Regions from separate parts of the Arthrobacter sp. TWP1-1 genome, predicted to be linked through region 2. Evidence: riboswitches for the same ligand, from Rfam matches in the RefSeq annotation. Region 2 holds a riboswitch; each other region holds the start of a gene.
The links. Region 2 has a riboswitch for thiamine pyrophosphate ahead of thiD (bifunctional hydroxymethylpyrimidine kinase/phosphomethylpyrimidine kinase). Riboswitches for the same ligand answer to the same signal wherever they lie in the genome.
Positions count from the first base shown of each region.

Region 1 (7,968 bases), on a different contig from region 2:
TCGAAATTGCCGCGCCGTATGCGCGGGCAGGCCTTATGGCCGGTCCGCGCGGGCGTCGGTTAATCCCTGACGAAAGAAGTACGCGGCGCGTGTTCAACTCCCTATCTGACCGGTTGACAGCAACCTTCAAAAACCTCCGCGGCAAGGGCCGGCTCAGCGAGGCCGACGTCGATGCCACAGTGCGCGAGATCCGCCGTGCCCTGCTGGATGCCGACGTTGCCGTTCCGGTAGTTCGCGAATTCACCGCCAAGGTGCGCGAACGTGCGCTCGGCTCCGAGGTCAACGAGGCGCTGAACCCGGCGCAGCAGATCGTCAAGATCGTCAACGAGGAACTCGTCACGATTCTCGGTGGGGAAACCCGCCGCATCAACCTGGCCAAGAACCCGCCCACCGTCATCATGCTGGCTGGTTTGCAGGGTGCCGGTAAGACAACCCTCGCCGGAAAGCTCTCCAAGTGGCTCAAGGGTCAGGGCCACAGCCCCCTTCTGGTCGCCGCAGATTTGCAGCGCCCCAACGCCGTCAAGCAGCTCCAGGTCAACGGTGAGCGCGCAGGCGTCCCCGTTTTCGCACCGCACCCGGGTGTGTCCAGCGAATTTGAGTCAGCCACAGGCGATCCCGTAGCCGTTGCCATGGCCGGTTTGGCCGAGGCCAAGTCCAAGCTGTACGACGTCGTCATTGTTGACACCGCCGGCCGCTTGGGAATCGACGCCGAGCTGATGAAGCAGGCCGCGGACATCCGCGCCGCCATCAACCCGGACGAGGTCCTCTTCGTCATCGATGCCATGATCGGCCAGGACGCCGTCAACACGGCCCAGGCGTTCAACGAAGGCGTCAACTTCACCGGAGTTGTGCTGACCAAGCTCGACGGCGACGCCCGCGGTGGTGCAGCCCTCTCGGTCGCTTCCATCACCGGCAAGCCAGTCATGTTCGCCTCCACCGGCGAGGGCCTGGACGACTTCGAGCTGTTCCACCCCGACCGCATGGCCAGCCGCATCCTTGACATGGGTGACGTGCTCACGCTCATCGAGCAGGCTGAGAAGAACTGGGACAAGGGCGAAGCCGAGCGGATGGCGAAGAAGTTCGCCGACCAGGAAGACTTCACCCTGGATGACTTCCTGGCCCAGATGCAGCAGATTCGCAAAATGGGCTCCATGAAGAAGATGCTCATGATGATGCCCGGTGCCGCCGGCATGCGTCAGCAGCTGGAGAACTTCGACGAGCGCGAGATCGACCGCGTCGAGGCCATCGTCCGCTCCATGACCCCGCACGAGCGTGTAGCCCCGAAGATCGTCAACGGTTCACGCCGCGCCCGCATCGCCAAGGGTTCTGGTGTCCACGTTTCCGAGGTCAACGGCCTGCTGGAGCGTTTTGGCCAGGCCCAGAAGATGATGAAGAAGATGGCACAGGGTGGCGGCATTCCGGGCATGCCCGGCATGGCCGGCCCCGGCGGCTTCAACAGCGCCCGCAAGGGAAAGCAGAGCCCCAAGAAGAAGGCCAAGTCAGGTAACCCGGCGAAGGCTGCTGCCGAGCTGAAGGCCGCGCAAGAGAAGGCCAACGCGCCCAAGGGCTTGCCCACGGGAGCAGCTTTTGGTGCCGGCGCAGGTGCCGAGGACTTCGATCCCAGCAGCCTGAACCTGCCCAAGGGTTTTGAGAAGTTCCTGGGCAAGTAGTTTTGCTTCAAGGCCCCGTCCGTGTTGTCGAAAGTTGTTGAATTACGACGCCGGACGGGGCCTTTCGCTTTTTGTGGCCTTCGGCTCTGCGGCGAAATCGGGCAATTTGTCAGGGCCATCCGGTAACCTGCACCAATGAGTAAAACCCGGATTGTGTTTGTGCACGGCATGGACGGCTATGGTGTTGCAGCCTGGCCGGCCCAACATCTCTTAGCCGGGAACTACGATTGCCTCTTTCTCAAGCGGACCGGTTTTGACGCCGTCGAACCTCCCGTGGCCACGGATTTTGAGGCCGATGCCCGTATTGTCATTGACGCCCTGGGTGAGGGTGGGCACATTGTTGCCCACGCACAAGGCGCCATAGCGGCCGTGATGGCGGCCGTGGAACGTCCCGAGTTGGTGAAGTCACTGATTTTGGTGGAGCCGGCGCTGCTGTCTCTCACGGCCGAACTCCCGGCCACCGCCGCGTACCGCGAGTACGTTGAGCCACTGTTTGCCCGCAGCGCGGAACTGTCGGATATGGCCTTCTCTGCGGAATTCCGACGAGTGACAGCTTCCATGGCTGGGCCCGGCCGGGCCGGATACAGCCCCGGTGCCGCAGGTGTGGTGCGGCCGGTCCCGGCCGAGTCTTCGGCCAGGATCGCAGCACGCATCCACCTGCAGGCGCCTCAGTGGGAAGCCCCGTTGCATATTGTTCCCGGAGTTCCGACGCTGGTGCTGACCGGTGGCTGGGAGCCCCTCTATGAGGAGATCGCGGAGTATCTCACCACAACAGGGGCCGTCCACCGGGTGGCCCCCGGTGGCCACCGCCCGCATGACAACCCCCAGGGCGCGGAGATGATCTCCGCGTTTGTTGCCGCCCAGGAAGACGCCCTGCACGCCTGACACCGCTAGCGCCTGACGCCTGACGCTGGCAGCCCCCAACGCTGCCAGCGCCTGACGCAGCGCGTCTATCGCAGCGCATTTAGCTCCGGGGGACCACCAATTCAGGCAGGTACACCTTGGCTCCGGCGGCCAGGAATTCTGCACTCTTGCTCGCCATGCCGCCAACTATGTTCTCTTGTTGCGCGGCCGTTCCATAGGTATCCCTGATGTCTTGGCTGATCTTCATGGAGCAAAACTTCGGACCGCACATGGAACAAAAATGCGCGGTCTTTGCAGGTTCTGCAGGGAGCGTCTCGTCGTGGAAGGCCTCGGCCGTGGCAGGATCCAATGACAACGAGAACTGATCGCGCCAGCGGAATTCAAAGCGGGCCTTAGACAATGCGTCGTCGCGGTCCCGGGCGCCGGGATGCCCCTTGGCCATATCGGCCGCGTGGGCAGCGATCTTGTAGGTGATGACACCGGTCTTGACGTCATCCTTGTTAGGCAATCCCAGGTGTTCCTTGGGCGTCACATAACACAGCATTGCCGTACCGTACCGGGCAATTTCGGTCGCGCCGATCGCGGACGTGATGTGGTCATAACCCGGCGCAATGTCAGTGACGAGCGGCCCCAATGTATAAAACGGCGCGCCATCGCAGAGCTCTTGCTGCCGCTCAACGTTCTCGCGGACAAGGTGGAACGGGACGTGGCCCGGCCCCTCCACCATGACCTGGACGTCGTAGCGCCAAGCCCGCTTCGTCAGTTCGGCCAGGGTATCCAGCTCGGCAAATTGGGCAGCGTCATTGGCGTCGGCCGTTGAGCCGGGACGCAAGCCATCGCCCAGGGAGAACGCGACGTCGTAGCGGGCAAAAATTTCGCACAGCTCATCAAAGTGCGTGTAGAGGAAATTCTCTTGATGGTGGGCAAGGCACCATCCGGCCATGATGGATCCACCGCGGGAGACAATGCCGGTCACCCGGTTGGCCGTGAGCGGGACATAGCGGAGCAGCACTCCGGCGTGGATGGTCATGTAGTCCACGCCCTGCTCACACTGTTCGATCACGGTGTCGCGGAAAATTTCCCATGTGAGGTTGTGGGCTTCACCATTGACCTTTTCCAACGCCTGATAAATGGGCACGGTGCCAATGGGAACCGGCGAATTGCGGATGATCCATTCACGCGTCGTGTGAATGTCATCGCCGGTTGAAAGGTCCATGACGGTGTCAGCACCCCACAGTGTGGCCCACTGCAGCTTGTCCACCTCTTCGGCAATGGAGCTCGTGACGGCCGAATTACCGATGTTCGCATTGATCTTCACCAGGAACGCCTTGCCAATGATCATGGGTTCGGATTCGGGGTGGTTGATGTTGCTGGGAATGATGGCCCGGCCGGCCGCCAGCTCGCTGCGAACGAGCTCCACGGAGCAATTTTCGCGCAGCGCCACGAACCTCATTTCGGCAGTGACGACGCCGGCCCTTGCGTAGTGCATTTGGGTCACCGTGCGCCCTGCCAGGGATCGCAAGGGAGTGCGTTGCGTGCCTTGCCATTCCGCGGATGCTGCGCCGCGCCGCTGGGCCGAGCGGCCGTCGTCGAGCAGTTCACGCCCGCGCCCTTGGTAATTTTCGGTGTCCTCCCGATCCTTGATCCAGGGATCCCGCAAGGGCGGCAGCCCGCGGACCGGGTCGCTGCCCGGCCCCGCGGTGCGGTACACCTGAATGGGTGGATTTGGGCGCCCCGGTGCCGAGTCGTCCAGTGAAATGGATGTTACCGGAACGCTTAGCCCGTGCTGTTCGTCCTTGAGGTAAGAAAGCGTGTGGGCAGGGCTTTGTTCGGTGAAACTCATGGGTGAAACTCACTTCCTTCGCCGGCATTACCCGGACAGGTTCAACGGTCCAGGGCAGCTTCAGCCCATGTCTCAGCCCCTGCTTCGGGGCTCCCGTGTGGTCAGAGTCGAAGCTACACGATCAACGGGGGCCGCTGTCAAGCCGTAGGATCGGTGCATGCTTGAAATCCGTCCTGCCGCACTGAGTGAGTTCGCGCTGTTGCCCTCCATCGAGGCCGAGGCCGACGCTGCCTTTGAAACGCTGGATCCGCCCATGAACATTTCTGAGTTTCCGCCGCCGGCACTACCGGCCGAGTACGCGGCGGCGTTTCACATTATGGTTGCTGGGCGGCCACCGGCGGGCTTTATCCGGTTGGAAATCGTGGACGGTCAGGCGCATGTGGAGCAGTTGGCTGTCAGCCCGGAGTATGCGCGGCAGGGGATCGGCCGGTCCCTGGTCAGCGCGGCCAAGGCATGGGCCCTCGAGGCGGGTTTTCATTCCATGACCTTGTGCACCTTTACCGATGTTCCCTTCAATGCACCCTTTTATGTCAGTTGTGGATTTAGTGAGCTTCCACACGGGGAGTGGACTCCTGGGCTGGCCAAGCGGCGGGAACAGGAGACCGCCCTGGATATCGTGGGCAGGCGCATCGTCATGAAAATAAAACTAACCGCTCCGGAATAACTTGAAGCTTCAAGTAGTTTGCTACTATATGAGTACAACAAACCTTGGAGACATCATGACTGCACAGAACGACCTTCTTTCCGCCGACCTTACGATGGGCACCGTGATGCTCAAGGTTGGTGACATGACGATGATGAGCAACTATTACCAGAAGGCGCTCGGGCTCGATATCGTTGCCGAAGCCGATGGTGGCCAGTACCTGGGCCGCGGCAGCACTCCGCTGGTGCATCTGCAGCCCGCCGGTGGCCTGCACATTCCCGGACGCGGCGAAGCCGGACTGTTCCACACTGCGCTGCTTTTCAACGACCAAGCGTCCCTTGCCGCCACCGTGGCAACCGCAGCCCAGTACAGCCCGCAGGCCTTTGCCGGCAGCGCCGACCACCTCGTATCCGAGGCTTTTTACTTCACCGATCCTGAGGGCAACGGCATTGAGCTGTACTGGGATCGTCCCCGCGATGCCTGGAGCTGGAAGAACGGTGAAGTTGAAATGGCCTCCCTGGCCCTGTCGCCCCAGCACTACCTTCAGCAACACCTCACCGAGGAATCCGTTGTGGGCCAGCGGCAGTCAGCTGCCGATATCGGGCACGTCCACCTGCAGGTTGGCGACATCAAGACGGCTGAGCAGTTCTACGTCAATACCCTCGGCTTCGAGAAGACCTCCGGCTTCCACGGCCAGGCCTTGTTCGTTTCCGCTGGCGGCTACCACCACCACATGGCCATGAACGTCTGGAACAGCAGCGGCGCCGGTCCCCGTAAGGACACCCTCGGCCTGGGTGAGGTGCTCATCCAGCTGCCGGGCAAGGACGACGTCGGATCCCTCCATGAGCGTTTGACTCACCACAACATTGCCGTCGCCAACACCGGCGCCGAGATCACGTTCAATGATCCGTGGAACAACCGAATTCGCGTTAGTGTTGATTCTGTACAGTCCGCCAAGTAGTCGGCGGGCGCTCCGGCGCTGGATGGGGCCGGACCACCAACACGAAAGGCTTGTGCGTGGCCAATTACTCTGAGTTCTTCATCGCCGACCACCATCAGGCAGTAGCCCGAGCCAAGGCACGGGAGTCCGGAAAGTCGCCATCGATCGATGTACCCGTACTGCCGACCCCAGGCCTGAGCGATTTTGAGATTGAAGTGCTTGGCGAATTTGCCGTCAAGAGGGTTCACGCAACAGGTGTCGCGGCAGAACTCAGTCTCGTTGACATTGAACTGGACACCCTGTTCGCCGTGCCGGATGCCCTCCTTGAGGTTTTCGCCGAGCTCAACGCACCCGAGGATCCCGAAGACATCGTGGAGTTGGCTGCCGAATGGGCCGCCGCCGAGGAGATGGAGTCAACGCCCGAGGTCACCGAGCCGCTGCTGCGCGCCCTCACCGCAATGGCTGCTGCAGCCCTCTCGGCCGCAGAAGGCAACGCCAAGATGGGCCTGTTCTTCTACTCGGCCTCATAGGCCCCACGCCCTCCCACTGCTCGCAAGCTCGCAGCGGGGCCCTCGGGCGTGTGGGCCCAAGCGCCGTCCTGAAAAATGACACCGATCCCGCTTCCTGATGCCGAAATCCCGGTGTCCGAAAGGGGGATCGGTGTCATTTTGCTGTCACTCTTACGAGGAGTGCCGAGCGTTCGGAGCCAGCATGAGCAACAACACGCCACACGTGGTCAGCAACACGTCGCGCGGATCGGGTATTTTCTGGCATAATGAACAGGTACTCGATCCACATGGCCCCTCTCTCCGTGTGATGATCCTGTCCTTAGGATTCTGAAGAACGGCCCGCCCCACGGGAGCGTGACATGGAATTCGCCCCTTTTTCGAAACAGGAGTAACCACAAAAGTGGCTGTAAAGATTCGCCTTAAGCGCTTTGGTAAAATGCGCGCCCCGTACTACCGCATCGTTGTTATGGACTCACACTCAAAGCGTGACGGCCGTGCCATCGAAGAGATCGGTAAGTACCACCCGACCGAAAACCCGTCCTTCATCGAGGTCAACACCGACCGCGCTCAGTACTGGCTCTCCGTCGGCGCTCAGCCGTCTGAGCCTGTTGCCAAGATCCTGAAGATCACCGGTGACTGGCAGAAGTTCAAGGGAATCAAGGGCGCCGAAGGCACCTTGAAGACCAAGGCTCCGAAGGTAGCATTCGTTGCTCCCGAGGCCAAGAACGTTGTAATCAAGGAAGCCATCACCAAGAAGGCCAAGAAGGCTGACTCGGAAGACGCTGCAGAGAGCACCGAGGCCGAGTAGTTTGTTGGCTGAAGCGCTGGAGCACCTAGTTCGCGGGATTGTTGACTCTCCCGAGGACGTACAGGTGAGCGTCAAGAACAACCGCCGCGGGGAATCCCTCGAAGTGCGAGTTCATCAAGACGATCTGGGCCGGGTTATTGGCCGTCAGGGTCGCACCGCCCGTGCCTTGCGCACAGTGGTTGCAGCCTTGGCCAATGGCGAGCCGGTACGTGTTGACGTTGTCGACACCGACCGCCGCCGCTAACCTGCGTCAAAGAACCTGGCTTCCCCAACAGGGACGCCAGGGAAGTTTTCAGCAGTAAAGCCAAATGTTTGGCCCCGGCACCATAATGGTGACGGGGCCAAACTTTTTCCCCAAATTTTCAAGTAATACATCATTCCAGCAGTACTTAGGAGTACTCATGCAGGTTCAGGTTGCCCGAATTGGCAAGCCCCACGGCATCAAGGGTGAAGTGACCGTTCTGGTCCTCACCGACGCCCCCGATTCCCGGTTCGCAGTCGGTTCCGAGTTCGTGGTGGAGCCGGCGTCGCTTGGCACCTTGACCGTGAAGAGCTCCCGCTGGAACAAGGACATCCTCTTGTTGGGCTTCGAGGGCACCACTACCCGCAACGACGCGGAGCTGCTCCGTGGCGCCACCATGTTCTTTGAGTCAGAAGATGACGAGGACGACGACGCCTGGTATGAACACGA
Region 1 is NZ_JAFCXC010000003.1:164,827-172,794, reverse strand. Features, by position in the region: gene ffh (signal recognition particle protein) at 90-1,670, shown strand; gene ACP7B9_RS07245 (alpha/beta fold hydrolase) at 1,806-2,555, shown strand; gene thiC (phosphomethylpyrimidine synthase ThiC) at 2,635-4,377, opposite strand; TPP riboswitch at 4,374-4,484, opposite strand; gene ACP7B9_RS07235 (GNAT family N-acetyltransferase) at 4,535-5,041, shown strand; gene ACP7B9_RS07230 (VOC family protein) at 5,097-5,981, shown strand; gene ACP7B9_RS07225 (hypothetical protein) at 6,038-6,490, shown strand; gene rpsP (30S ribosomal protein S16) at 6,870-7,277, shown strand; gene ACP7B9_RS07215 (RNA-binding protein) at 7,279-7,521, shown strand; gene rimM (ribosome maturation factor RimM) at 7,679-7,968, shown strand, end outside.
Region 1: it holds a riboswitch for thiamine pyrophosphate, as region 2 does, so the genes downstream of both, thiC (phosphomethylpyrimidine synthase ThiC) here and thiD (bifunctional hydroxymethylpyrimidine kinase/phosphomethylpyrimidine kinase) in region 2, are expected to answer to the same signal.

Region 2 (7,968 bases):
CGCGCAGTCCGCCGCCTCCGCACCTGCTGCGGTTATTGCCGTAGCGGAAGCCGCTGCGCCGGCCGAAGCTGCGCCGATCGATGCTGCGCCCGCCGCATCCGTCCCGGCAGCGTCGGCGGATACCGAGTCCGCTCCGACCAGGACTCGCACAACGCGCAGCCGCCGCAAGTCCGCAGCACAGTCTGCGCCTATTGCCCAGGTTTCGGAAGAAACCGCACCCGAGGCCGTTGTTGAGCCCGTCGTCGAGGAGGCAGCAACCACTGCTGCCCAGGGTGGCGAATCCTTGTTCGTCTCCCCAGCTGCCGGGATGTCAACGCTGTTCCTAGCACCGGACCTCAGCCAGACTGTTCCGGTCGTAGTCGCCAGCGGGACCTCCGAGGACAACGAAACGGCCAAGGATGGTAACGACGGCGATCGTCGTGGCCGCGCCCGTAACCGTAACCGCCGACGAGGCAACGAAACCGAGCCTGCTGACGCCATCGAGTCCGGCGACGAAGATGCTGACGATGATGAGGGATTGGACGACGGCGTGACCTCCCGTCGCCGCCGTCGCCGCCGTCGCGGCGAGCAGGACCTAGAACTGACGGGCGGCACCGACGAGGATCCGCCCAACACCGTCACGCGCGTCCGGGCACCCCGCACCCCCGTAGAGACCACCGCCAGCACTTCGGACCGTGTCACGAGCCTGCGCGGCTCCACCCGTTTGGAAGCTAAGAAGCAGCGTCGCCGTGACTCACGCGATTCGGGCCGCCGCCGCACGGTCATCACCGAGGCCGAGTTCCTGGCCCGCCGTGAGTCTGTTGACCGTGTCATGGTTGTCCGCCAGAGCGATGACCGGATCCAGATTGGTGTCCTCGAAGACGGCATTCTTGCCGAGCACTTCGTTTCCAAGACGCAGCAGGATTCATTGATCGGCAACGTCTACCTTGGCAAGGTCCAAAACGTTCTGCCCAGCATGGAAGCCGCCTTCGTAGACATTGGACGCGGCCGCAACGCCGTGCTGTACGCCGGTGAAGTTGACTGGGACGCCGCTGATCTCAAGGGCCAGCCGCGCCGCATTGAGAACGCGCTCAAGTCAGGCGATTCGGTTCTCGTGCAGGTCTCCAAGGACCCCGTGGGTCACAAGGGTGCCCGCCTGACGAGCCAGATCTCCCTGCCCGGCCGCTACCTGGTGTTTGTCCCGGGTGGTTCCATGACAGGCATCTCACGCAAGCTGCCCGACGTCGAACGTAACCGCCTCAAGCGCGTCCTGAAGGACCACCTGCCCGAAAATGCGGGCGTCATTGTGCGCACGGCGGCCGAAGGTGCCAGCGAAGAAGAGCTCACGAATGACATCAACCGGCTGCGCGCCCAGTGGGAAGGCATCAACGAGCGGGCTTCCTCGCACAAGACGCTTGCCCCCGAAATGCTGTACGGCGAGCCTGACCTGACCATCAAGGTTGTCCGCGACGTCTTCAACGAGGACTTCTCCAAGCTCGTTGTTTCCGGTGAAGACGCCTGGGACACCATCGAGGCCTACGTAACCTATGTTGCCCCGGATCTGCTTGACCGCTTGGAAAAGTGGACGAAGCCCGATGACATCTTCGCCGTGCACCGCATCGACGAGCAGATCAACAAGGCCCTTGAGCGCAAGGTCTTCCTGCCGTCGGGTGGTTCGCTGGTCATTGACCGCACCGAAGCCATGACAGTTGTTGACGTCAACACGGGTAAGTTCACCGGATCCGGTGGCAACCTTGAAGAGACCGTCACGAAGAACAACCTTGAAGCTGCCGAGGAAGTTGTTCGCCAGCTGCGCCTGCGCGACATCGGCGGCATCATCGTCATTGACTTCATCGACATGGTCCTTGAATCCAACCGCGATCTGGTGTTGCGCCGTCTCGTCGAATGCTTGGGCCGTGACCGGACCAAGCACCAGGTTGCCGAGGTGACCTCGCTGGGTCTGGTGCAGATGACGCGTAAGCGCATGGGTACCGGTCTGCTGGAAGTCTTCGGCGAGCTGTGCCCCTCCTGCGCCGGCCGCGGCATGGTCACCCACGAGATCCCCGTGGAGCACCGCCGCACCCACAGCCCCGCTGTGGAAGTAGCCCAGATCCATGCCCCGGCGGCGCCGAAGCAGGACAACCGCGAGAACGAGCGCACGGCCAACCGGTCCACTCGCAGCGAACGCAAGCGCAACCGCAACCGCGGCCAGCAGCCTGAGATCGAACCGCAGCTTGAGCCCGCACCGGCTCCTGTCGCCGATGAGGTTGCTGACGCTGCCAAGGCGCAGAAGGCTCACGAGGCACGTGCTGCACTGGCCAATATTGCCGCTGCGGCCGCCGCTTCGCACCAGGAGCGCGTCGCCGCCGAGCCCAACCATGCTCCCGTCATTGAAGAGGCCGACGCCGCGACTCTCACCTTGGGTGGGGAAGCCATTGAGCTGCCCCGTGGACACCGAAGTGAAAGCAGCGATTTCTCCGGCACCAACAATGCAGATCAGGCCGCCGCACTGGCGGATCTGACCCAGGCGCTGGATCAGCTGGTGGCACCGGGCCAGGGTGAATCTTCACAGCGCGTATCTTCACAGGGCGAATCCTCACAGCGCGAATCCTCACAGGGTGAGAATGCCGAGGGCGGCAACAACCGTTCACGCTCACGCCGGGGACGCCGCAACCGCAGCGCCCGTAGCGCACAGGGCGGAGCCGACATGGCTGTGGAAACGTCAGCTCAGGCTTCTGCCGGGCAGGGCTCCACGATTCATAGCAGCGTTGTTGCCGACAAGCCCGTTGTGCCGGTTGCCAAGAAGGCCTCCGAGCCGATCATCCTTGGCGTGGGAGTACCCGCTTCCGAGCTCTAGCCTGCGCTTCTGCGTTTGACTAGCTTGGCTAGTTTGACTAACTAGTTGGCCTGAACAAGCAACCCGCACACGATGTCCCAATGCACCGAAAGGCGCATTATTGGGTCATCTTGTGCGGGTTGCTTGTTTAAAGCAGGCGCGTGCGCACTAGGGTGGAATGCGACACGGGGTGCCAGGCCACAAGGGCCGGCTGAGACAATACCCGTTGAACCTGCCCGGTTAGCACCGGCGAAGGGATGTCCCATGACAACCAGTACCGTAGTGCCTGCTGCCCACGAGCCTGCCCACGACACTGCGCACGAGCCTTCGGTCAACGTGGCAACTGCCGTGAAGCATCCCAGGATCCTGAGCATTGCCGGCTCAGACCCCTCTGGCGGTGCAGGCATCCAGGCTGATATCAAGTCCATTTCCGCTCATGGTGGTTACGCCATGGCCGCCATCACAGCATTGACGGCCCAAAATACTCAAGGGGTGCAGGGCGTCCACATTCCGCCAGCTTCATTCCTCACCTCGCAACTCGATGCGGTGGCAGCGGATATCGCCTTGGATGCAGTGAAGATCGGCATGCTAGGCAACGCGGCGGTGATGAACGCGGTGGGGGACTGGCTTGCACGGACCCGTCCCGCCGTCGTCGTACTGGATCCGGTGATGGTGGCCACTAGCGGTGACCCGCTCGTGACGGCGGGAACACGCGAGGCGTTTCTGGAACTGCTGACGTTCACCCATCTGGTGACTCCCAATCTCCCGGAACTTGCCGTCCTGCTGAACCGTGCCGAAGCCAGCAGCTGGCACGAGGCGGTGGAGCAGGGGCGCGCGCTTGCCGCCGAACATCACGTCATGGTTCTGGTCAAGGGCGGGCATTTGCCTGGAACTCAATGCCCCGATGCGCTCGTGTGGCCCGACGGCTCGGTGCGCGAGTTCGACGGCGCCCGGATAGAAACCGCCAATACTCACGGCACGGGCTGCTCGCTTTCCGCGGCAGTAGCCACGCTCCAAGCGCAGACAGGCGATTGGGTCGAAAGCGTGCGGAGGGCCAAGGAGTGGCTCGGCGGCGCCTTGGCATCGGCCGGAGAATTGGAGGTCGGTTCCGGCGCCGGCCCCATCAATCACCTATTCGCCTTATGGGGGAGTGCCGCTCCTGCCGGCGAAACCTTTAGCAGGGAACTGTGGGCGGACTGTGCGCCCCAGCGAACAGCCATCTTCGAGCTGGACTTTATCAAGGAGTTGGCCGCCGGCACGCTCGGCCGTAACCACTTCGCCTACTATCTGGCGCAGGATGCCCAGTACTTGGCCACCTACTCCAGGGTCCTTGCCCGGGCGAGTGCACTGGCACCGACAGAAACCGAGCAGAAGTTTTGGGCAGGAGGGGCGCAGAACTGCATCGATGTGGAGCTGAGCCTGCACCGCGACTGGCTCAGCAAATACCCGCTGGACTCTCCCCAGGGTCCCGTGACAAAACACTATGTGGACCACCTCCAGGCCGTTGCCTTCGGCGGCAGCTACGGCGAAGTGGTCGCAGCCGTTCTGCCCTGTTACTGGCTGTACGCCGAGGTTGGGCGCGTACTTCACGCCGACTACCTCGCCTTTGAGGGCGAACACCCTTACGGGAGCTGGCTGGCAACGTATGCGGATGAAGATTTTGCCAAAGCTACGGAAAAGGCCATTAGCATCACCGATGCGGCAGCACGGCGAGGTTCGGCCAGTGAACGCCAACGGATGCGGGAGGCATTTGCCCATTCCGCCCAGTACGAGGTTGACTTCTTTGCGGCACCACACCTCCACGTCGAGGCAGTCAAAGCAGCCTCAGTGACGTCAAGTGATTAACCACACCCAGCTCTGAGGCACAAATTCGGCGCGTCCGGGCCCTAAATGTCATAAATCGGCAACAAGCGCGCTAAAGTTGCTGAGTACGGTTTCTACGATCCTCACGGGTTTCCGAAGTAAACATGTTTGCTTGGACGCAGTGTTGGGAGTCGAAACTAGTCTCATTTGCCCCCGAAGCCAGAATTAGCGTATTCTTGTTCTTCGGTGCTTACGCCAACACCTAGGGCAACCACTCATGGTAGAACTCCATTGAGGTCCACGGCGTTGAGGCACATAGTGTGCATCCTGTTTTTGTTCATTCTTGAACAGCGGGTGCATGCGGTTGGCAGGGATCAAATATGATCCGCGCCGGCATAAAAACTTTGTAATAAACGTCGAGAGAAGTGAGTTCCCCAGTGGTGTACGCGATTGTCCGCGCAGGCGGCCGTCAAGAAAAGGTTTCCGTAGGAGACCACGTGACCATGAACCGCGTCCCCGGTGGAGTTGGCAGCACGCTTGAGCTGCCCGCTTTGCTCTTGGTTGATGGTGACAAGCTCACCACAGCCGCGAAGGACCTGGCTAATGTGAAGGTTACGGCTGAGAAGTTGGAGGATCTTCGTGGACCGAAGATCGTCATCCAGAAGTTCAAGAACAAGACCGGCTACAAGAAGCGCCAGGGTCACCGTCAGGAACTGTCCAAGGTCAAGATCACCTCAATCGCTTAATAAGCATTGACGTTCGATCCACTTAGATACTTTTAGTAAAAAGGCAGGCATTTTCAAATGGCACATAAAAAGGGTGCGAGTTCCACTCGCAACGGTCGTGACTCCAACGCTCAGTACTTGGGCGTAAAGCGCTTCGGCGGTCAGGTTGTCAAGGCTGGCGAAATCATCGTTCGCCAGCGCGGCACACACTTCCACCCCGGCGTTAGCGTCGGCCGTGGCAAGGACGACACGCTGTTCGCATTGGACGCAGGCGCAGTCGAGTTCGGCACGCGTCGTGGACGTCGCGTTGTGAACATCGTTGCAGCTACGGTCTAATACCGAAGCTTTTCCAGTGGAGCGAGCCGCATGGCTCGCTCCACTGGCTTTTAACACAAGTATTTCAACAGCAGCATTTTTCAACATCAGCAGCGCCGACCGGAAACGGGGCGCTCGCTAAGTAGCGGACTAGAATTAGTACGCAGTAGCAAGTTCTATTCAAGGAGATTTCAGTGGCCAGCTTTGTTGACCGGGTTGTTTTGCACGTATCCGGCGGGACTGGCGGCCACGGCTGCGTTTCCGTTCACAGTGAGAAATTCAAGCCCTTGGGCGGGCCCGACGGCGGTAAGGGCGGCGACGGCGGTAGCGTCACGTTCAAAGTCAGCGACCAGACCACCACCTTGCTTGACTTCCACCACGCACCTCACCGCCGCGGCGGCAACGGCCAGCCCGGCATGGGCGACTGGCGCGACGGCAAGGACGGGGAATCCCTGATCCTTGAAGTTCCCGACGGCACGGTCATTAAGGACAAGGACGGCAACGTCCTCGCCGACCTCGTTGGCATCGGTTCGGAATATGTTGCTGCAGCCGGTGGCCAGGGTGGACTCGGCAACAACGCCCTTTCCTCACTGAAGCGCAAGGCTCCGGGCTTCGCCCTGTTGGGCATCGCCGGAGAAGACCAGGACATCGTCCTCGAGCTGAAGTCCATCGCCGACATCGCTTTGGTTGGCTTCCCGTCCGCCGGCAAGTCCAGCATCATCGCTGCCATGTCCGCGGCCCGGCCCAAGATTGCCGACTACCCCTTCACCACCTTGATCCCCAACCTTGGCGTAGTCCAGGCTGGCGATATCCGCTTCACCATGGCTGATGTCCCCGGACTCATCGAGGGTGCCAGCGAAGGTAAGGGCCTTGGCCACAACTTCCTGCGCCACGTCGAGCGTTGCGCAGCGATTGTGCACGTCCTTGACTGTGCAGCCCTAGAGGCTGATCGCGATCCCATTAGCGACCTAGCTATCATCGAGCGCGAACTGGACAAGTACGACGTCGACATGAGCTTCGCAGGAACCGATGGCGAAGTGGTGCCCCTGAATGCCCGCCCCCGCCTGATTGCCTTGAACAAGGTCGATTCTCCCGACGGCCGCGACATGGCCGAATTCGTCCGTGGCGACCTTGAGAAGCGCGGCTACCGAGTCTTCGAAGTGTCCGCAGCCAGCCATGAGGGCCTGAAGGCTCTGGGCTATGCCATGTCCGAGATTGTCACGGCGGCACGCAAGGAGCTCGCCGAGGTCGCCGTCAAGGTTACTCCGGTGATCCTGCGCCCCCGCGCCATCAACGAGACCACGTTCACCATTGTCCGGGAAGAGCGCAACCTGTCTCCGCTGTTCCGCGTTCGCGGTGAAAAGGCTGAGCGTTGGGTTGAGCAGACCGATTTCCAGAACGAGGAAGCCATCGGCTACCTTGCCGACCGTCTGGCGAAGGCTGGCGTCGAGAAGGAACTCTTCCGGATCGGTGCTACACCCGGAGACACCGTGGTCATCGGCGGCGACAACGGCATGATCTTCGACTGGGAGCCCACCATGATGGGTGGCGCCGAGCACCTCGCCGCACCCCGTGGTACCGACCTGCGCCTCCTTGACCTGGGCGACCGTCCTACGCGTTCGCAGAAGCGTCAGGAACAGCAGGATCGCCGCGATGCCAAGGCTGCCGTTCGTGCCGAGATGGATGCCGAGCGCAAGGCCGGAATCTGGACAGAGACCCACGACCGCGAGGCCACGAAGGCTCAATTCATCGAAGCCGATTTGGCTGCTGAAGGTGAATCCGACGACGCTAACGCAACGCAGAACTAGTGGGCGTTGAACCCATGGGAGTCCAGGAAAACGACGAGGCCATCTCACTTAAATCACGCATGGGCATTGCCACGGCAGCGCGCATCGTGGTCAAGGTGGGATCGTCGTCGTTGACTTCGGTGGCCGGTGGCATTTCCGAAGAGGCGCTGACTAAACTTGTGAACGTTTTGGCGCAGCGACGCCTGACCGGAACCGAGATTATTCTTGTCTCTTCGGGAGCCATTTCTGCCGGCCTGCTCCCTTTGGGCCTGACCCGCAGGCCCAAGGACCTTGCCACACAGCAGGCCGCCGCCAGCGTGGGGCAGGGGCTGTTGATGGCGCATTACAACCGCGCTTTCCTTTCCCATGGTGTGACGGCGTCGCAGGTACTACTGACGGCAGAGGATCTGACCCGGCGACATCAGTACGTCAACGCCCACCGGGCGTTGGAACGGCTTTTGAACCTTGGCGTGGTTCCCATTGTGAATGAAAATGACACTGTGGCCACCCACGAGATCCGATT
Region 2 is NZ_JAFCXC010000002.1:656,541-664,508, reverse strand. Features, by position in the region: gene ACP7B9_RS06350 (Rne/Rng family ribonuclease) at 1-2,836, shown strand, start outside; TPP riboswitch at 2,992-3,090, shown strand; gene thiD (bifunctional hydroxymethylpyrimidine kinase/phosphomethylpyrimidine kinase) at 3,080-4,660, shown strand; gene rplU (50S ribosomal protein L21) at 5,056-5,364, shown strand; gene rpmA (50S ribosomal protein L27) at 5,422-5,679, shown strand; gene obgE (GTPase ObgE) at 5,853-7,466, shown strand; gene proB (glutamate 5-kinase) at 7,481-7,968, shown strand, end outside.

Region 3 (7,968 bases), on a different contig from region 2:
CAAAACGGTGCGGCAGGCGCAGCTTTTGAGCCAACGCGTCAGCCAAATCAGTGGGGTCCGTCGAGGCCAGCACAATGATCCCGGGCAAGGCAATGGCCAGCCCACGCAGGGCGATGGCAACACCGGCTTCCAATGATCCCGTGGTGAACGTTACCGGCCCCAGGGCAAGCAATAGTTCGCCGGTTTTTGGGGCCAACAGCGCCGTCCCATAGCCTCCCACCACGGCCGCAATTAAGATCGGCCAGCCCCGCATCAACAACATGCGTGCACCCAAGCCGGCCAACGGCAGCAAAGCGCATTCAAGCACCAGTGCCACAGTTGCCGAAACCCAATCCACGCTGATCAACAACACGAGGGTTACGGCCATCCCAGCACCCAGCTTGGCGAGCGGGTTGGCCCCCGCCAGCCAGGCCGTTGATCGAGGCGTGGCAACAATGTCTACACTCATCGCCGCACCGCCTTCACAGGGACACCGATTTTTCGAATTTCTGCGTCAGTTTCCTTCTCACCGAGAACCAAGCGATTCCCGCCCAGCACAGCGCTAAAGGCAGCGTCGTGCGTCACGGAGACAACGGCCGTTCCGGCATCCAAGAGTTCCGTTAGGAGCGAGGCCAGTTCTGCCCAGGTGTTGGCATCCTGGCCAAAGGTTGGCTCGTCCAGGATCAGCAGCTGCGGGCTGGCGGCCAAGACTGTTGCCACGGATAGCCGCCGTTTCTCCCCTCCGGAGAGCGTGAACGGGTTCGCATCGGCCAGATGGTCAAGCCGCAAACGGACCAGCAAATCATCCACGGCGTCGCCGCCATGACCCAAAAGCTTCGGCGCAAACAGCAGCTCTGCACGGACACTGTTGGCAACAAATTGATGTTCGGGTTCCTGAAAAACCGTACCGATCCGGCTGATCAACTCCAGGCCGCGCCACTTCAGCGGCTGAGGTCCCGCCCCACGGGCAAGCCCCGGTAGAGCCACCAATTCGCCTGCCGCCGGCGCCAACAATCCGGCAAGGGTCAGCGCCAGCGTTGACTTGCCGGACCCGTTCGGCCCGGTCACGCTCAACGCCTCGCCTGCCCGCACCTGGACAGAAGGTACGACGGCGGCCGGAACCACAGGGTGACGCCGCCGTCCCTTGGTGCGGGAGACAGCAAGAGCCGACGCCTCCAGCAATAGGTGATTGCCGGCGTCGTACGCATCCAAGGCGGGAGAACTCCTTGGCCGGACAGCGGGGATGTACCCCGGCACCCAGATCCCAGCCGCCGCCAACAGCTCACGGCTCTGCGCCATGACGGTTGCGGGCGGACCGTCGAAGAGAATTCCGCCGGGCTCACCCATCCGGGCAGGGGCAAGAACGACGATCCTGTCGACGACATCGAGCCACACGGAGACCCGGTGCTCCACCACCACCAAGGTTGCTCCGGTTTCATCCAGGCTGCGGCGCACAGCATCGCGCACCTCAATGACGCCCGCGGGATCAAGATTGGCCGTGGGCTCGTCCAGCAACAGCAGCCCGGGACGCATGGCCAGCATTCCTGCCAGCCCAAGGCGCTGCTTTTGCCCGCCGGACAGGGCCGAACTTGGATGATCCAGAGGAAGGTTCAGCCCAACGGACTCGAGCGCTGCGCTGACCCGGCGCCAGATTTCATCGCGCGGCACGGACAGGTTCTCCGCGCCGAAGGCCACGTCGTCGCCGATGCGCGAGAGTACAACTTGCGCATCCGGATCCTGCTGCATCAGGCCGGCCCGACCTCGGGATTCCGCTACCGGACGGCCGTCGATGAGCAGTTCACCGGATTCGTTGGCGTCCTCGTCATCGCCCAGCACGCCCGCAAGGGCATGGAGCAGCGTGGACTTGCCGGCCCCGGAAGGGCCCAACAGCAGGACCCGCTCCCCCGGCGCAATCTCCAGATCAAGATCGTGGACGGCACGGCCGGTGCGGCCCGAATGCTGCCATCCCCAGCCCTTGGCGCTGATCCGCGCCGGCGCACCAAGGTGCGCCGTGGCGTGATGTTGCGCCGAACCCATGGCTACACCGCGCGTTCGGTGGCGGCGCCGCGCGATGGCAAGCTCGCCAGTGCGCCCGTGCGGGCCAGTCCGCGCACAGCAAGCCAGGAGAGCAGGCCGGCAATGACGGCACCGGAAATCATGGCGAGGACAACGTAGACGGCCTTCCATTCAAAGGCCCACGGTGCGTTGTAGACAATGCTGTCATTGAGGCCCATAGCCAATCCGGCAAGGGCGCCGGCCAGCAGTGCCACGGGGAGCGTGAACTTGCGGTAGCGGAAAGCGGCAAATGCCAACTCGGCACCGAGACCCTGCACTAGGCCGGACAGCAGCACGGTGAAGCCAAAGTGTGTTCCCAGCAGACTTTCAACGATGGCCGCGATCATCTCGCAGTAGAGGGCGGCTCCGGGCTTGCGGATGACCAAGGCGCCGAGGACGCCGGCAATCAGCCAGCCGCCACCGTACAGGGCGCCCAACGGCGGAAAGGCGACCGTGATGGCGCTGATAATCCCGTACCCGGCTGACCAGAGCCAGAAAATGACGCCCACGGCAACGCCGAGAACCGAGACCACAACGATGTCGACCACGCGCCACGTGGACTTACGGACTTCTTGCGTGCTCTTTTGTTGCGCGGCGTTTTCGCCCGCGAATGACTTGCTCATGTTTCCTCCTTTTCAGGAGGGGCGGCTGCGGCGGTATTTCCGCGCAACCGAAGAGAACTCGACTCCCTTCGCCGGTACTAGCCGGAGCAGGTTCGAGGGTCTGCGGCGAACCGCACTCTCAGCGCCGGATCCTTAGGAATAAGGATGACGCTCCCCTGTCGTGTTTGAATTGCGGCTCCAGTTTACATCCAGCCCTGACCCGGGAACTAATGTCCTGCGTCATGAGCGGCCGCAGTCTGCAGCAAGCCTCGTTTGCCGCGCCGCTTGAACGCGTTAGGCTGGCCATAGGGTTTCCGCCGATTGCGGACCGCACCGAACACGTAAGGAGTCCTTCATGAATATTGTTTTCAAATTGCTCGGAACCGGAGTGAGCCTGGGTGCCGGGTTTGTTGCCAGCAAGCTCGTAGACACGGTCTGGGAGAAAAGTACCGGCAATAAGCCGCCCAAGGACGGAGCGGATCTGGAGAACAGCCTCCGCTCGGCGCTAATATTTGCGCTGGTCTCCTCCGTGGTGGCGGCCATTATCCAGACCGTTGCTGGGCGCACCACCCAAAAGGCAATCGCCCGCTTCAACAAGCACCCCGAAGAAGTCTAAGCAGGTGAGGCCCCGTCCGGTGCGTCGTACGACGCCGGACGGGGCCTTTTGCGTGCTGGCAAGGGTTGCGCCGTCCTGGGTTGCGCGCTGAACTACTTCCGCGCGTCGTCCTCGATAACGGCGGCTACCACCTGATCGAGCTCGTCCACACTGAGCAGTTCCGGGCGCCGGTGCTTGGTGCGGTAGCCGGCACGGCCCACCATATGGGCCGACACGGGCACGGTGAGCAGCTGGAAAAGCCACGCAACCAGCAAGATCGGCAGCAAACTCCACGAGCGCATTTGCAGGCCAATGGCGGTTAGCATCAACAGCAGCCCCAAAACCTGGGGCTTGGTGGCCGCGTGCATGCGACTCATCAGGTCTGGAAAGCGCAGCAATCCAATCGCCGCCGCAAGACTCATCAAGGCCCCCAACAGCAAGGCGATGGCCGTCAGGACATTGAGAAAAGTGTTCATCCGTCCTCCTTCTTGTGCGCCACGAAGCGGGCAACTGTGACAGATCCAATGAAGCCAATCACCGTCAACACCACCAGCAGGGCAAGATTGTCGGTGTGTTGATTCATGGCCATCTCCGTGGCTAGCGCGGCTCCGAAAATCGCCAGCAGAACATCGGCCGCAATCACGCGGTCAAGCAGTGAGGGCCCCTTGGCGATTCGGTAGATCGTGCCGGCCGAGGCGAGGGAAAGTATCGTGGCAACAACGATGACAACAATATCCATGGCTGTTAGTGCACCCCCTTGGACGTACCGGCCGCAGTGCTTCCGGACCGCATCTGGTCCGCATAGGTGACCATGGATGCTCCTGTTTTCTCGGCTTTAACCATGGCCAGCTCTTCTTTTGTCCCCATGACCTGGATCAGCCTGGCTTCGATGTTTTGAATGCCGCTACGAACCTTGTCCACGGACTCGGGCGTGGGGGTGTTCATGGCGTGGATATAAAGGGTGGCGCATCCCCTGTCGACCTCCACCACCAGCGACCCCGGAATGAGTGAAAGCACGTGTCCAACGGCTGTCATGAGCAGATCCGAGGGGCTGCGCAATGGAACCGCAATCACGGCATTGCGAATTCGTGGCCCCTTGATCAGCGCCCAGAACAGCACCTGGAAGCTGGCAACCGTGACTTCCTTGACGAACCACAGCGCGAGTGTCACTGCGCGCAGCACGTTGAAACGGCCACTCAATTCAATGGGCGGCAGGTAGAAAATCTGGGAGACGGCAAGGGCGATCAATGCCCCGAAGAGCAGATTCCCGGCACTAAAGTCCTGCCACAGGGCACCCCACACCACCACCAGCCACACCAGCAGTGGTAGTTTCTGCAGGAACTTAGGCTTGCGCCTGTCCTTCGTTTCATGTGTTGATTGGCTCATGGCGTGCCCACCCCACTGCCCATAACGGCCTCGATGTACGGTGTGCGCGCAAGCATGTCGGTGGCGGCTTCCTGACTGAGGTCAAGAAGCGGCCCGGCGAAGAAGGTCAAGGCAAGTCCCAGAACCACCAGCCCCATGGTGGAGTACACCATCATCTTTGGCAGGATCGGAACCTCGTTTTCTCCAGAAAAACGTCCCTCGGTGGCATCTACATACTTGCTGGTACGCAGCGCACGCATGCTCGGTGCACCCGATGAATCCGGCGCGGTGGCCAGCAGCACGGGATCTGGATCCTCGGCGTCGACCGTACTACGCCAGAACACGCGGTTCCACACGCGGGCCATGGCCAACAGCGTGAGCAGGCTGGCCACCACGCCACCCACCACAACGGCGTAGGCCAGTGGTGAACCATCGGCCACCCCAGCCTGCAGCAACCCCAGTTTGCCAATGAAACCCGAGAACGGCGGAATGCCGGCAAGGTTCATGGCCGGGATGAAGTACAGGACCCCCAGAACGGGCGACAACTTCGCCAGCCCACCCAATCGCGTGATGGAAGAATTACCACCCCGGCGTTCAATCAGACCCGTCACCATGAACAAGCTGGTTTGGATGGTGATGTGGTGGATGACGTAAAAGATGGTTGCGGCAAGCCCCAACACCGATGAAAGAGCGACGCCGAAGATCATGTACCCGATGTGGCTCACCAAGGTGAAGGAAAGCATTCGCTTGATGTCTGTCTGAGCCAGGGCGCCGAGAATTCCCACGATCATTGTCAGCAAAGCAACTATTAGCAGCGCCGAGTTGAAGTCATCTGTGGGAAAGAGCAGGGTTTCCGTTCGGACAATGGCATAGACGCCGACCTTGGTTAGCAACCCGGCAAACACGGCCGTGACCGGCGCTGGCGCCGTGGGGTAAGAGTCAGGGAGCCAGAAGGAAAGAGGGAAGACGGCCGCTTTGATGCCAAACGCCACGAGCAACAACACATGCAGCAGGTTCTGCGTCCCTGGATCGAGCTCGCCAAGTTTCACGGCCAAGTCGGCAAGGGTCACCGTGCCTGTGGCTCCGTAAACCATGGCGATGGCGATCAGGAACAGTAGCGAAGAAACCACGCTGACAACCACATAGGTAATGCCGGCCCGGATGCGTGATCCGGTGCCACCGAGCGTCATGAGCACATAACTGGCTGTCAGTAGGATCTCAAAGCCAACATAAAGATTGAACAGGTCACCAGCAAGGAAGGCGTTGGAGACACCGGCTACGAGGATCAGGTAGGTGGGGTGGAATACCGAGACCGGCCCGCCTTCTTCGCCGTCGGCCGCACCCTGCCCCGTGGCGTAGGCAAGGACGGCCAAGCTGACGGCCGATGAGACGACCAGCAGCAGGGACGAGAACTGGTCGGCCACCATGACGATGCCGAAGGGAGGCGCCCAACCGCCCAACTGGACCGCGATGGGTCCGGACTGCCAAACGCTGGCGAGGACCCAGACCTCCAGGAGCAAGGTGATGGTCAGGGTGCCGAGGCTCACCCGGCGCTGGGCGCGTGGGTGTTTGATCAGGACGAACGCAAGAGCCGCCCCGAAAAAAGGCAGGACTACGGCAAGCGGGGCCATACTGGCGACGTTCATTCCTTGTTCTCCTCGGGCGTCACTGGGTGGACACCGTTTTCACTGATTGTTGATCCATGCGCAGCCACTATTCTTTTGGGGCCAATGCCAGGAACGGTTTCCCGCTTCGCGAGCGGTTGATCGTTTTCGTGGAAGTCGGAGATTTCCACGGCAATTTCCGAGTCTTCCTCGTCGTCGTAGATTTCCTGCTTGGCAACGCGAATATCTTCCATATCCACTTGGATGTGGTCGGCATTACTCAGCAGCCAGGAGCGGTAAATCAAACTCAGCATGAAGGCCGTGACAGCAAAGGAGATCACAATGGAGGTCAGAATGAAGGCCTGCGGAAGGGGGTCGTTAAATTCCGTGGGCGGAATATCTTTGTTGAAGATCGGCGCCAGTCCGGCGTAGCCGCCAGTTGTTAACAGCAGCAGATTCGTTGCGTTGGCCAGTAGCATCAGGCCCAGCAAGACGCGGGTCAGGCTTCGCTCGAGCAGGAGATAAATACCCACCGCGTAGAGCACTCCCATGACCAGCAATAAGGTGAGATTCACGCTCATCGTCCCACCTCCAGTGGCTCGTCGTCCTCGATCAGCTCGGTGCCGCCGGTCCCGTCTTCTTCGTGTTGGTCAATCTCAGAACCCAGGCTGCGCAGGACATCAACCACCAGGCCGACCACCACTAGATAAACGCCAATATCAAAGAGCGTGGAGGTCACAAATTTCACGTGCCCAAAGATGTGCAGATCAAAGGCGATAATGGCGCTTTGGAAGACGTCCCCGCCGAGAAACAGCGGGCCCACGCCCGTCAGGGCTGCAAGCGCCAAACCGACACCCAGCAACGTTCCCGCTGAGATCCGGGTTGCCTCGGCCAACTCAAAACGCCCACCCGCCAGGTAGCGAATAGTCAGCGCCAGCCCGGCCACAAGCCCCCCGGCAAAGCCTCCGCCGGTGGCATTGTGACCTGCCAACAGGAGGTAGATGGAAATAACAATGATGCTATGGAAGACCAGCCGCGTGACAACCTCAATGATGATGGAGCGGCGCTCTGGAGCCAGCGTGCGCCCAGCCACCAGCCACGGGTTACCTGATGATTGGGTGAACCGTTCGGCGATCTTGACGGTGGCGTGGGAAGAATCCATACGGAGCTTTCCAACGCTACCGGACGCAACCGTTTCGGCCCGTGGCAGTCGGTTCCCGCGGCCGCGGACAAAGATCAGGCTGGCTACACCGGTGGCAGCTATGGCCAACACGGATATTTCACCGAAGGTATCCCAGGCCCTGATATCCACGAGCGTCACGTTGACAACGTTGAGTCCACCTCCGCCAACATATGCCAGTTCAGGCATCTGCAGGCTGACAGGTTCATGAATTCGCGATCCCATGGCGACAATGGCCACGATGATCATGGTGGCGCCAAAGACTATGCCAAGAATCAATCTGATCCCGCGATGGCTGCCTGTTGATTTGCGTTCCAGCAGGCTCGGCGGCAGTTGGCGCATCGCCAGCACAAAGGCCACCAGAATAATGGTTTCAACCAACATCTGCGTCAATGCAAGGTCCGGTGCGCCCTGCAACGCAAAGATCAACGCGATGCCGTAACCGGTAACGGAGACCATGAGGACCGCCATGAAGCGCTTGCTAGCCCTAGCTGCAGCAACCGCACCAACCACGATGGCAACGCCGGCAATAATTTGGAAGGGCGATCCGGCGTCGATGAAGTAGAGGGCGTCGGTCCACTTTTGTTC
Region 3 is NZ_JAFCXC010000004.1:358,560-366,527, forward strand. Features, by position in the region: gene ACP7B9_RS10365 (energy-coupling factor transporter transmembrane component T family protein) at 1-448, opposite strand, end outside; gene ACP7B9_RS10370 (ABC transporter ATP-binding protein) at 445-2,016, opposite strand; gene ACP7B9_RS10375 (ECF transporter S component) at 2,019-2,657, opposite strand; TPP riboswitch at 2,704-2,824, opposite strand; gene ACP7B9_RS10380 (DUF4235 domain-containing protein) at 2,992-3,252, shown strand; gene mnhG (monovalent cation/H(+) antiporter subunit G) at 3,345-3,707, opposite strand; gene ACP7B9_RS10390 (monovalent cation/H+ antiporter complex subunit F) at 3,704-3,970, opposite strand; gene ACP7B9_RS10395 (Na+/H+ antiporter subunit E) at 3,976-4,617, opposite strand; gene ACP7B9_RS10400 (Na+/H+ antiporter subunit D) at 4,614-6,242, opposite strand; gene ACP7B9_RS10405 (Na(+)/H(+) antiporter subunit C) at 6,239-6,781, opposite strand; gene ACP7B9_RS10410 (Na+/H+ antiporter subunit A) at 6,778-7,968, opposite strand, start outside.
Region 3: it holds a riboswitch for thiamine pyrophosphate, as region 2 does, so the genes downstream of both, ACP7B9_RS10375 (ECF transporter S component) here and thiD (bifunctional hydroxymethylpyrimidine kinase/phosphomethylpyrimidine kinase) in region 2, are expected to answer to the same signal.